DNA from 3 places in the Bradyrhizobium sp. LTSPM299 genome. Region 3 is predicted to be linked to each of the others. Evidence: predicted binding sites of a transcription regulator. Region 3 holds the regulator's gene; each other region holds the start of a gene.
The links. Region 3 encodes LexA, which represses DNA repair genes until DNA is damaged. Its sites were predicted from a motif close to TGTTCNNNNTGTGTTCNG; they were not measured.

Region 1: a site for LexA is predicted at 1,367-1,384, ahead of uvrA (excinuclease ABC subunit UvrA). Genes of this name have one in related genera too.
Region 2: a site for LexA is predicted at 1,075-1,092, ahead of UP10_RS12625 (helicase-related protein). Genes of this name have one in related genera too.

The regions. Positions count from the first base shown of each region.
Region 1 is NZ_JYMU01000031.1:194,730-198,008, forward strand. It holds gene uvrA (excinuclease ABC subunit UvrA) at 1-1,277, opposite strand, end outside; gene UP10_RS18430 (outer membrane protein) at 1,536-2,195, opposite strand; partial or broken gene UP10_RS18435 (outer membrane protein) at 2,437-3,194, opposite strand.
Region 2 is NZ_JYMU01000018.1:81,874-85,152, reverse strand. It holds gene UP10_RS12630 (DUF3108 domain-containing protein) at 1-711, shown strand, start outside; gene UP10_RS12625 (helicase-related protein) at 1,305-3,279, shown strand, end outside.
Region 3 is NZ_JYMU01000031.1:63,468-66,746, forward strand. It holds gene UP10_RS17810 (hypothetical protein) at 84-302, opposite strand; gene UP10_RS17815 (hypothetical protein) at 451-879, opposite strand; gene lexA (transcriptional repressor LexA) at 1,043-1,747, opposite strand; gene UP10_RS17825 (molybdopterin molybdotransferase MoeA) at 1,966-3,177, opposite strand; gene UP10_RS17830 (HAD family hydrolase) at 3,205-3,279, opposite strand, start outside.

The sequences.
Region 1 (3,279 bases), 130 kb from region 3:
TCGCTCTCGGTCTCGCGGTAGCGGCGGTTGATGTTGGTGACGACGCCCTCGAACGGTTTTTTGGTGTCGTAGGAGCGGACTCCGTCTTCATAGGAGAACTTGATCTCGTCCTCGCCGGAGCCGTGCAGCAGCGCTGCCTGCGTCTTCTTCGGCAAATCCTTCCACTTGGTGTCGAGCGCGAACTTGTAGTGCTTGCCGAGCGCGGTCAGGGTCTGGATGTAATAGGGCGACGATGATTTCGCCCAGGGCGCGATCGCGCCCTTGCGCAAGGTCAGCTCCTTGTCGGGGATGACGAGGTCCTCGTCGATATGCTGCTCGACGCCGAGGCCGCCGCAGGCCGGGCAGGCGCCATAGGGGTTGTTGAACGAAAACAGCCGCGGCTCGATCTCGGGGATGGTGAAGCCGGAGACCGGGCAGGCGAATTTTTCCGAGAACAGGATGCGCTCGGGCCCGCTCTTGTCGTGGATCTTTGCGGTCTTCTTGTCGGATTTCTTCTCGTCCGCAGCACCCGCCGGCGCGTCGGCATATTCGATCACGGCCAGGCCTTCGGCGAGCTTCAGCGCGGTCTCAAAGCTTTCGGCGAGGCGCTGGGAGAGGTCGGGGCGCACCACGATGCGGTCGACCACGACGTCGATGTCGTGCGGGAATTTCTTGTCCAGCGTCGGCGCCTCCGCGAGTTCGTGGAAGGTGCCGTCGATCTTGACGCGCTGAAAGCCCTTCTTGAGGTATTCGGCGAGCTCCTTCTTGTACTCGCCTTTGCGGCCGCGCACGACCGGCGCCAGCAGATAGAGCCGGGTGCCCTCGGGCAGATTGAGCACTCGGTCGACCATCTGCGAGACGATCTGGCTCTCGATCGGCAGCCCTGTGGCCGGCGAATAGGGCACGCCGACGCGGGCCCAGAGCAGGCGCATGTAATCGTAGATCTCGGTGACGGTGCCGACCGTGGAGCGCGGGTTCTTCGACGTCGTCTTCTGCTCGATCGAGATCGCCGGCGACAGGCCGTCAATCTGGTCGACGTCGGGCTTCTGCATCATCTCTAAAAATTGGCGCGCATAGGCGGAGAGCGACTCGACGTAGCGGCGCTGGCCCTCGGCATAGATGGTGTCGAAGGCGAGCGAGGATTTGCCGGAGCCGGACAGGCCGGTGAACACGACGAGCTTGTCGCGCGGAATTTCGACGTCGACGTTTTTCAGATTGTGCTCGCGCGCGCCACGGATCGTGATGGCGCGCGATGAGGAGCCGTTCTGCGGGCGCTTCGACTTGAGCACTTCATCCATAGCGGCAATTTCCGGGCGCGTGACGCGTGCGCCTTTTTGGGGCGCGCATCGCCGGTGATGCCGGGACCCTGCGCCGATGCTGTGAAGGCTGGAACGTAGGAAGAACGGCCAGGGATTTCCAGTGCCGAGTTGGGTCCATCAACGGATAGTTTGCCTGTTGGCAGCAGCCGTCAGCAGCAAGGGTTCCCACAAAGCAAAAAGGCCGGCGCGAGGCCGGCCTTTTCGTCACGATGTGATCGTGAGCTATCAGTCCTTCACTCAGTACTTGGCAACGATCGGGCCGCCAAAGTGATAGTTCACGCCGACCTGGACGCTGTGCAGCTTGAGGTCGCCGGAGGGAATGCCGAAGTAGGTCTCGCTGCCGAGGTCGCGATAGAGGTACTCGCCCTTGACCGACCACTGCGGGGCGAAGAACGCCTCGATGCCCGCGCCGACGGTCCAGCCGGAGTGGAAGTTGCTCTGTGACACGGTCACGCCGAGTGCGCTGAGACTGATCTTGTTGTCGATCCAGGCGTAGCCGCCGGTGCCGTAGAACAGCACCTGGTCGACAGCGAAGCCGATGCGGCCGCGAACGGTACCGAGCGCGTCGGTCTTGCTCTTCGCGGTGATGCCCAGCGCCGTAACCGAAGCGCTGACGTCAGCCCCACCGGCGTCGGCCTCAAGACCGTACACGATGTTGCCGGCCTGCCAGTTGTAGCCGACGGTGCCGCCGCCGAAGCCGCCGCTCATCTTCGGCGTGCCGGAGTCTTCGCTGGCATAGCCGCCGAAGCCGCCGACGTAGAAGCCGGTCCAGTTGTAGACGGCGGCCAGCGGCGGCGCCTTCACGTAGGGAGCCCGGGCCGCCATATCGGCAGCCATGGCGGGTGCAAACGCGCTCAGAACGAGCAAGCCGGCCGATGCCAGCAGAACATTCCTCATTTCAAAAATTCCCAGTCCCGTTTTGTGGTTTCCCTCCAAGACTTTGGAGGGCCTTTGGAGGGGAGCGTCGGCCGTGTTGCCTGACGTTGATGCGTGTCTATACGGACAAGACTGGAAATGGTGTAACCGCAGCGCAACAATGCACGGTAAACGTGCAGTTCGAGGCACCTGGGTAGTGCTTTTGGGCAACAAAAATGGCCGGCGCGAGGCCGGCCTTTTGCGGGTGGATCAGCCCACGCAATCAGTACTTCGCGACAACCGGGCCGCCCCAGCTGAAGTGATAGTTGAGGCCCGCCTTGACGGTGTGGAAGGTGTCGTTCCAGTCCGAGCGGTCGGCGGTCGCCGATGTGTATTGGATCGAGCCCTTGCCGAGATCGAGGTAGTTGTACTCGACCTTGGCCGACCAGTTCGGTGCGAACATGTATTCGACGCCGGCGCCGACGGTCCAACCCCAGCGTGTCTCGCTGGCGGAAACCGACGGAGGCACGAGCCCGGCACTGTAACGGTGCTGGATGTCGCCAACCGCGGCGCCGCCGCTGACGAACCACAGCGCGGGACCGTCGGCATAGCCGAGACGGCCCTTGATGTCGCCGAAACTGCGCAACGCCGTGTAGTAGGTGTCGAGCAAGCTCGGAGGCCCGACATTGATGACCGCTGAGCGGCCATTGATGCCGGACCAGTGGTAGTCACCCTCGAGGCCAAACACCGCGGGACCGGCCTGCCAATTGGTACCGATCACGCCGCCGACGAAGCCGCCGCTAGTGTCGTAGGTCTGGGTCCCGACGAAGGTCGGATCGTTCGGCGCGCCGCGGAAGGTTTCTTTGCTGGTCCCCAGCCGCCGCCACCCTGAACACCGACGTAGAACCCGCTCCAGTTGATCGCTGGAGCGACGGCCGGCGGCACCGGTGCCTTGGCCACTGTCGCCGGGGCGAGATCAGCCGCGGACGCGGAGGAGGCGCTGAGAGCGGCGAGGGTGGCTGCAACAAGAAGCTTTCTCATGGGATTCATCCCGCTTCGAATCTGCAATTCGGGACAGGCTACCATCTGGGGTTGAACGCGACCGTCACCCGCGCGCAACATGGAC
Region 2 (3,279 bases), on a different contig from region 3:
CCGGTCGGCAAGGGCGCCTGGGCCATCGAAATCGGCGACGAGACGTTCTCGGCCTCGGCCCAGGGCGGCACCGCCGGGCTTCTGAAGGCGTTTTCCGGCGGCACCGGCACGGGGGCCTCGCAGGGGCGCGTCGTCAACGGCGCGCTGGCCGCCACCGCCTACACCGCGACCACCACCACTTCGAAGAAATCAGAAACCATCCGGATGGTGCTGGCCAACGGCAACATCAAGGATTTCGCGATCGAGCCGGAACCGCCGGTCGATGCCGACCGCATCCCGGTCACCGAAGCGCAGAAGAAGGGCGTGTTCGACCCGATGACCGGCTCGATGCTGCGCGCCCCCGGCAATGCCGACCTGATGAGCCCGGATGTCTGCCGCACCGGCGCCGGCGTGTTCGACGGGCGCATGCGCTACGATCTCAGGCTCGATTTCAAGCGGGTCGAGACCGTCAAGGCCGAGCACGGCTATCACGGCCCGGCGCTGGTCTGCGCGATCTATTTCGTGCCTGTTGCGGGCTACATCCCGGATCGCCCGGTCATCAAATACCTCGCCGCCCAGCGCAACATAGAGATCGCCTTCGTGCCGATCGCCGGCACCCGCATCCTGGTGCCGTTCCGCATGATGATCCCGACCCCGCTGGGTCCCGCGATGCTGGAAGCGACCTCGTTCGTGACCACGGCCGCCCCTCCGCGTGTGGCGAAGACGCAGTAGGGGATCTTCCCTTCTCCCCTTGTGGGAGAAGGTGGCGCGAAGCGCCGGATGAGGGGTTCTCTCCGCGGAGGCAGACCCCTCACCCGGCTTCGATGCTTCCGCATCGAATCCACCCTCTCCCACAAGGGGAGAGGGTACTTCGGAGGCGCTTCGCTTGCGTGCAACGAGACCACCGGAATCCAGTTGACTCTTGCCCGCTTCTGATTCGACTCGCTCGCATCTGGAATTTAACAAAATGGCACCCGTATCAGCCGCTTGTGGAGCCCTCGTAAACTTGATCTAGTGCCGCCGCATTGGAGTCCACGCGAGATGTTGCGGCGAACGGAACAGACTTGAAACGGAGTCACCGATTCGGCCGCGATTCGTTCCGGACTCGTTCCGATGTTTAAATCCGGCGCAGAGAGCGTCGCGTAATGGGACAAATTTGGCGCAGATGATGCCCACCATCGATCAGCTCAAGGTTTTCTCGTCATTGCGAGGAGCGAAGCGACGAAGCAATCCATATCTCCCGGTATGCCGCGCGATGGATTGCTTCGCTGTCGCTCGCAATGACGGCTGAAAGCGCCGGCCCATAAAAGAAACACCTGTAAAATATGGCTTTCTCACATTCGTTCGGACATGACCGCGCACCTGGCGCCGGCGTCACTGCCGTGCTTGGGCCGACCAACACCGGCAAGACGCATCTGGCGATCGAGCGGATGCTGGCGCATTCGTCGGGCCTGATCGGCCTGCCGCTGCGGCTGCTCGCGCGCGAGGTCTACAACAAGGCCGTCGCGCGCGTCGGCGTCGAAAATGTCGCGCTGATCACCGGCGAGGAGAAGATCAAGCCGAAGGCGCCGCGTTTCTGGGTTTCGACTGTGGAGGCGATGCCGCGCGATCTCGACGTCTCGTTCCTCGCGGTCGACGAGATCCAGATCGCCGCCGATCTCGAACGTGGCCACGTCTTCACCGACCGCATCCTCAACCGCCGCGGCCGCGACGAGACGCTGCTGCTGGGGGCTGCGACGATGCGCCCCATCATCGAACGGCTGCTGCCGGGCGCCTCTGTTGTCACGCGGCCGCGCCTGTCGCAGCTCGAATTCGCCGGCGACCGCAAGATCACGCGGCAACCGCGCAGGACCGCGATCGTCGCGTTCTCTGCGGACGAAGTCTACGCGATCGCCGAGCTGATCCGCCGCCAGCATGGCGGTGCGGCGGTGGTGCTGGGCTCGCTCTCGCCGCGCACACGCAATGCGCAGGTCGAGATGTTCCAGAACGGCGACGTCGATTATCTCGTCGCCACCGACGCTGTCGGCATGGGCCTCAATCTCGACGTCGATCACGTCGCCTTCGCCTCCGACCGCAAATATGACGGCTATCAGTTCCGCCGCCTGACGCCGTCGGAGTTTGCGCAAATTGCAGGCAGAGCAGGCCGCGCCACCCGCAACGGCACCTTCGGCACCACCGGCCGCTGTGCGCCGTTCGAGCCGGAGCTGGTCAACGCGCTGCAGAACCACACCTTCGACAGCGTGAAAATGCTGCAATGGCGGAATGCAAAACTCGATTTCGCCTCGCTCGGGGCGCTGCAGGTGTCGCTGGCGCTGCCGCCGGGCCATGAGGCGCTGACGCGGGCGCAGCCTGCGGAGGACCAGCGCGTGCTCGACCACGTCGCGCGCGACGGCGATGTGCGCGATATGGCGCATGGCAAAGCCGCCGTGGAGCGGCTGTGGGAGGCCTGCCAGGTTCCGGACTATCGAAAACTGGCACCGGCCGCCCATGCCGAACTCGTGACCACGCTCTATGGCTTCCTAATGCAAAAGGGGCGTATCCCCGGCGCGTGGTTTGCCGCCCAGATCGACCAGGCCAACCGCACCGACGGTGATATCGACACGCTGTCGGGCCGGATCGCGCAGATCCGGACCTGGACCTTCGTCGCCAACCGGCCGGACTGGCTGTCCGACCCGGATCACTGGCAGGGGACCACGCGGGAGCTCGAAAATAAATTATCCGATGCGCTGCATGAACGGCTCACGGAGCGTTTCGTTGACAGGCGGACCAGTGTATTGATGCGCCGCCTGCGGGAGAACTCAGTTTTGAATACGGAAATTGGCAAGACCGGCGAAGTGATCGTGGAAGGCCATGCCATTGGCCGCCTCGACGGTTTCACCTTTGCACCAGATGCGGCCGAAGCGGGCTCAGACGCCAAGGCGCTGCAGGCCGCAGCCCAGCAGGTTCTGGCGAAAGAGATCGACGCGCGTGCCGAGAAATTGAGCGCCGGCGCGGACGACCAGTTCGTGCTGACCTCCGACGGCACCATCCGCTGGACCGGCGACGCGGTGGCCAAGCTGGTCGCGGCCGAGGACGCGCTGCATCCGCGGCTGCGGATCATTTCCGACGAGCGGCTCAGCGGCGCACCGCGCGAGGCTGTGCAGACCCGGCTCGACCTCTGGCTCAAAACGCATATCGAAAAGCTGCTCGGGCCGCTGTTCGAATTGTCCAAGGCCGAGGATCTGCAGGGCATCGCGCGCGGCATCGCATTCCAGCTGGTGGAAGCGCTCGGCGTGCTCGAACGCGCGAAGATCTCGGCCG
Region 3 (3,279 bases):
GGATTGGCGCGCCTATCAGGCGCGCGACATGCCTTGCAGGATTAGCTGCTCGAGTTGGGCTGCTGCCCATACGATTAGTCGGGTTAGGACGAAGGCCCGGTCGGCAGCTCGAACAAACCGAGGTGGTACTCGGCCGCGTCGGGATCAGCGTCGGGTATCTTGACGAGGGTGAAGGCGGCCTGGGGAAACTGCTCCCAGACCTTCAGGTCGGCGGCCGTCACCGTCAGCCAGCCGAACCGGAACATGTAGCGGCCCGGCTCCGTGACGCGTCCAGCCTTTTGCCAAGTGACCTTGTCGACCACCGCGCGTGTCCTTGTCGGACCGTGATGATGCGCCAAGGCGCCATTGGACGCAAATCCACAAATGCGCCCCGGAACGCTAAGTCCGGGGTCGCTGGAAATGACTTTGGTCACCCGCCGCGCGGAGGCTCATCCCGCGGCGATGATGGTCTCAACCCAAAAACAGCGACGCGAATACGGAGGGCCGCCGCTCCACGACCTTGGGCTCGCGCTCGACGGTCGACGCGACCGCCGGCAGCTGCAGCACGGTGACGCGCTGGCCTTCGCAGAGCTGGGTCACCAGCAAGCGGTTGCCGTCGGGGAATTCGACCGCATCATGATGGCGATCGGGAACGTCGGGCTCGACCTCGTTGAACACGCCGACGCGGTAGCCGATCGTCCGGGTCCAGAGCCAGCGGCCGTCGTAGCGGACGTTCTCGGCGAAGGCGAGCTCGGTGCCCGGACGCATGCACACCGCAACGGCGGGATCATGCTCCGAAGCAAAGCCGCGGGTCGACGTGCCGCGGAAGGTCGTGGTGATCAGCGTCTCTCCGACGACGGCGGGGCGCGATGCCACGGCGTGCAGACTATAGTCACACATCGGATGGCTCCTCATTTCGAGGTAGCGACCCGTGCCTCTCCTTGAGGCATAGGGCCTCTACCAGAGTGGACGATAGCGTACGATCTTCTTCCCGTTTCTGGGCGATTGTACGACTGACCGTGGAGCACTCCGATCACAAACGCGCTACAGCGCGTTTGCTGCCTCAGTACTTGCGATAGAGCCCGATCAGCTTGCCCTGGATCCGCACCCGGTTCGGCGGCAGGATGCGCACTTCATAGGCGGTGTTGGCCGGCTCGAGCGCGATCGAGGCGCCGCGGCGGCGGAAGCGCTTCAGGGTGGCTTCCTCTTCGTCGATCAGCGCCACCACGATATCGCCGGTGTTGGCGGTGTCGTTGCGCTGGATCAACGCCATGTCGCCGTCGAGAATGCCGGCTTCGACCATCGAGTCGCCGCGCACTTCCAGCGCGTAGTGCTCCCCGGAGCCGAGCATGTCGGGCGGGACGCTGATGGTGTGGCTGCGGGTCTGCAGCGCCTCGATCGGGGTACCGGCCGCGATCCGGCCCATCACGGGGACTGCGACCGGGCGGTTGCCGTCCTCCTCGGCCGTCATCGGCGCGGTCGAGCGTTTGCCGAGCGTGCCCTCGATGACGCTTGGCGTGAAGCCACGCCGGCCATTGCCGCCGCCGCCGGAGAGCTCGGGAAGCTTGATCACCTCGATCGCGCGGGCGCGGTTGGGCAGGCGGCGGATGAAGCCGCGCTCTTCCAGGGCCGTGATGAGGCGGTGGATACCGGATTTCGAGCGCAGGTCGAGCGCGTCCTTCATCTCGTCGAAGGAGGGCGGCACGCCGGCCTCTTTCAGACGTTCGTTGATGAAACGCAGAAGTTCGTACTGTTTGCGCGTGAGCATCTCGAGCATTCCCCCGGTTGGTAGCGTCGTTCGATTCCGAGACTTCAGAAGAAAGCCGGACCTCGGGAGCGCGAAACTCCGAGACGGACTCCCATTTGGTGACACCAGTACTCGAAACAAATCATGAACGGACACTATATGTTCGATATGTGTTCCGCAACCACTTAATTTCAGGTGAACGTAACTGGCACTCCCGATGCGCGGCTACCGCGAAGGCCTCACTCCGGCATGGTCAGGATCTCGCACGCCGCGCCCTTGGCGGCGGCCGGCGCGAACGGCGGGCGGATCAGAAGTGCCCGTGCCGCAGCGAGATTTCCCAACAGCGAACTGTCCTGCTGCGTGACCGGCGTTGCGATCAGCGTGCCGTTGTCGCGCTGCTCGAGCCGCGCGCGCAGATAATCCTCGCGCTGGTCGTTGGCGGCGAGATCGCGGCCGAGCAGGGCGCGCTCGCGGACATGATGAACCGTCTTGCGGCCGCACAGGCTGCGAATCAGCGGCACCAGAAACAGGAAGGCGCACACATAGGACGACACTGGATTGCCGGGCAGGCCGATCACCCGCATTCCCCCGAGACGCCCGTGCATCATCGGTTTGCCCGGCCGCATCGCGATCCGCCAGAACGCCATATTGACGCCCTCGGCCTCCAGCGACTGCTTGACCAGGTCGTGGTCGCCGACCGAGGCGCCGCCGGTGGTGATCAGGATGTCGGCCCCGACGTCACGCGCGCGGCGGATCCCCGCGGTCGTCGACGCCACAGTGTCGGCCGCGATTCCGAGATCGACGGTCTCGGCACCCTCGGCGCGGGCCAGCGCCCGCAGCGCATAGCCGTTGGAATAGACGATCTGGCCGGGGCCGGGGCGGGAGCCGGGCATTACGAGTTCATCGCCGGTCGCCAGCACCGCCACCTTCGGACGGCGGCACACCGGCAGCTCCGGATAGTTCATCGCAGCCGCAAGCGACAGCGCGCGGTCGGCCAGCAGACTGCCGCCTGCCAGCAGCACATCGCCCTCGTGGAAATCCACGCCGGCCGCGCGGATATGTCGTCCTTTGGCGGCCGCCTCGGTGATGGTGATGTGGTCGCCGTCGGTGCGGGTGTCTTCCTGGATGATGATCGCGTCGGCGCCGTCGGGGATCACGCCGCCGGTAAAAATCCGCACCGCTTCGCCGGCGCCGACCGTCCGCGCGAACGGCCGGCCGGCCGCGACCTCGCCGATCACCTTGAGCCGGGCCGACAGGTTGGCCGCATCGGCTGCGCGCACCGCATAGCCGTCCATCGCCGACATCGGCTGCGGCGGCTGGGTGCGCCGCGCCGCGATATCGCGCGCCAGCGTGCGGTGATAGGCGGCATCGAGCGCCACCATCTCCTCGGGCAGCGGGTCGGCGCCCGCGAGGATGGCGGCGAGGGCATCGGCAACCGGCATCAGGGCCACGGGCAAAGCTCCTCAAAGTCCGAGTCTTCAAATTCCAAGTGCGGTCAGCGCCCTTGCCACGTCATCCGTCGATGTCACGTGGATGGCCTGAAGGCCGCGCGC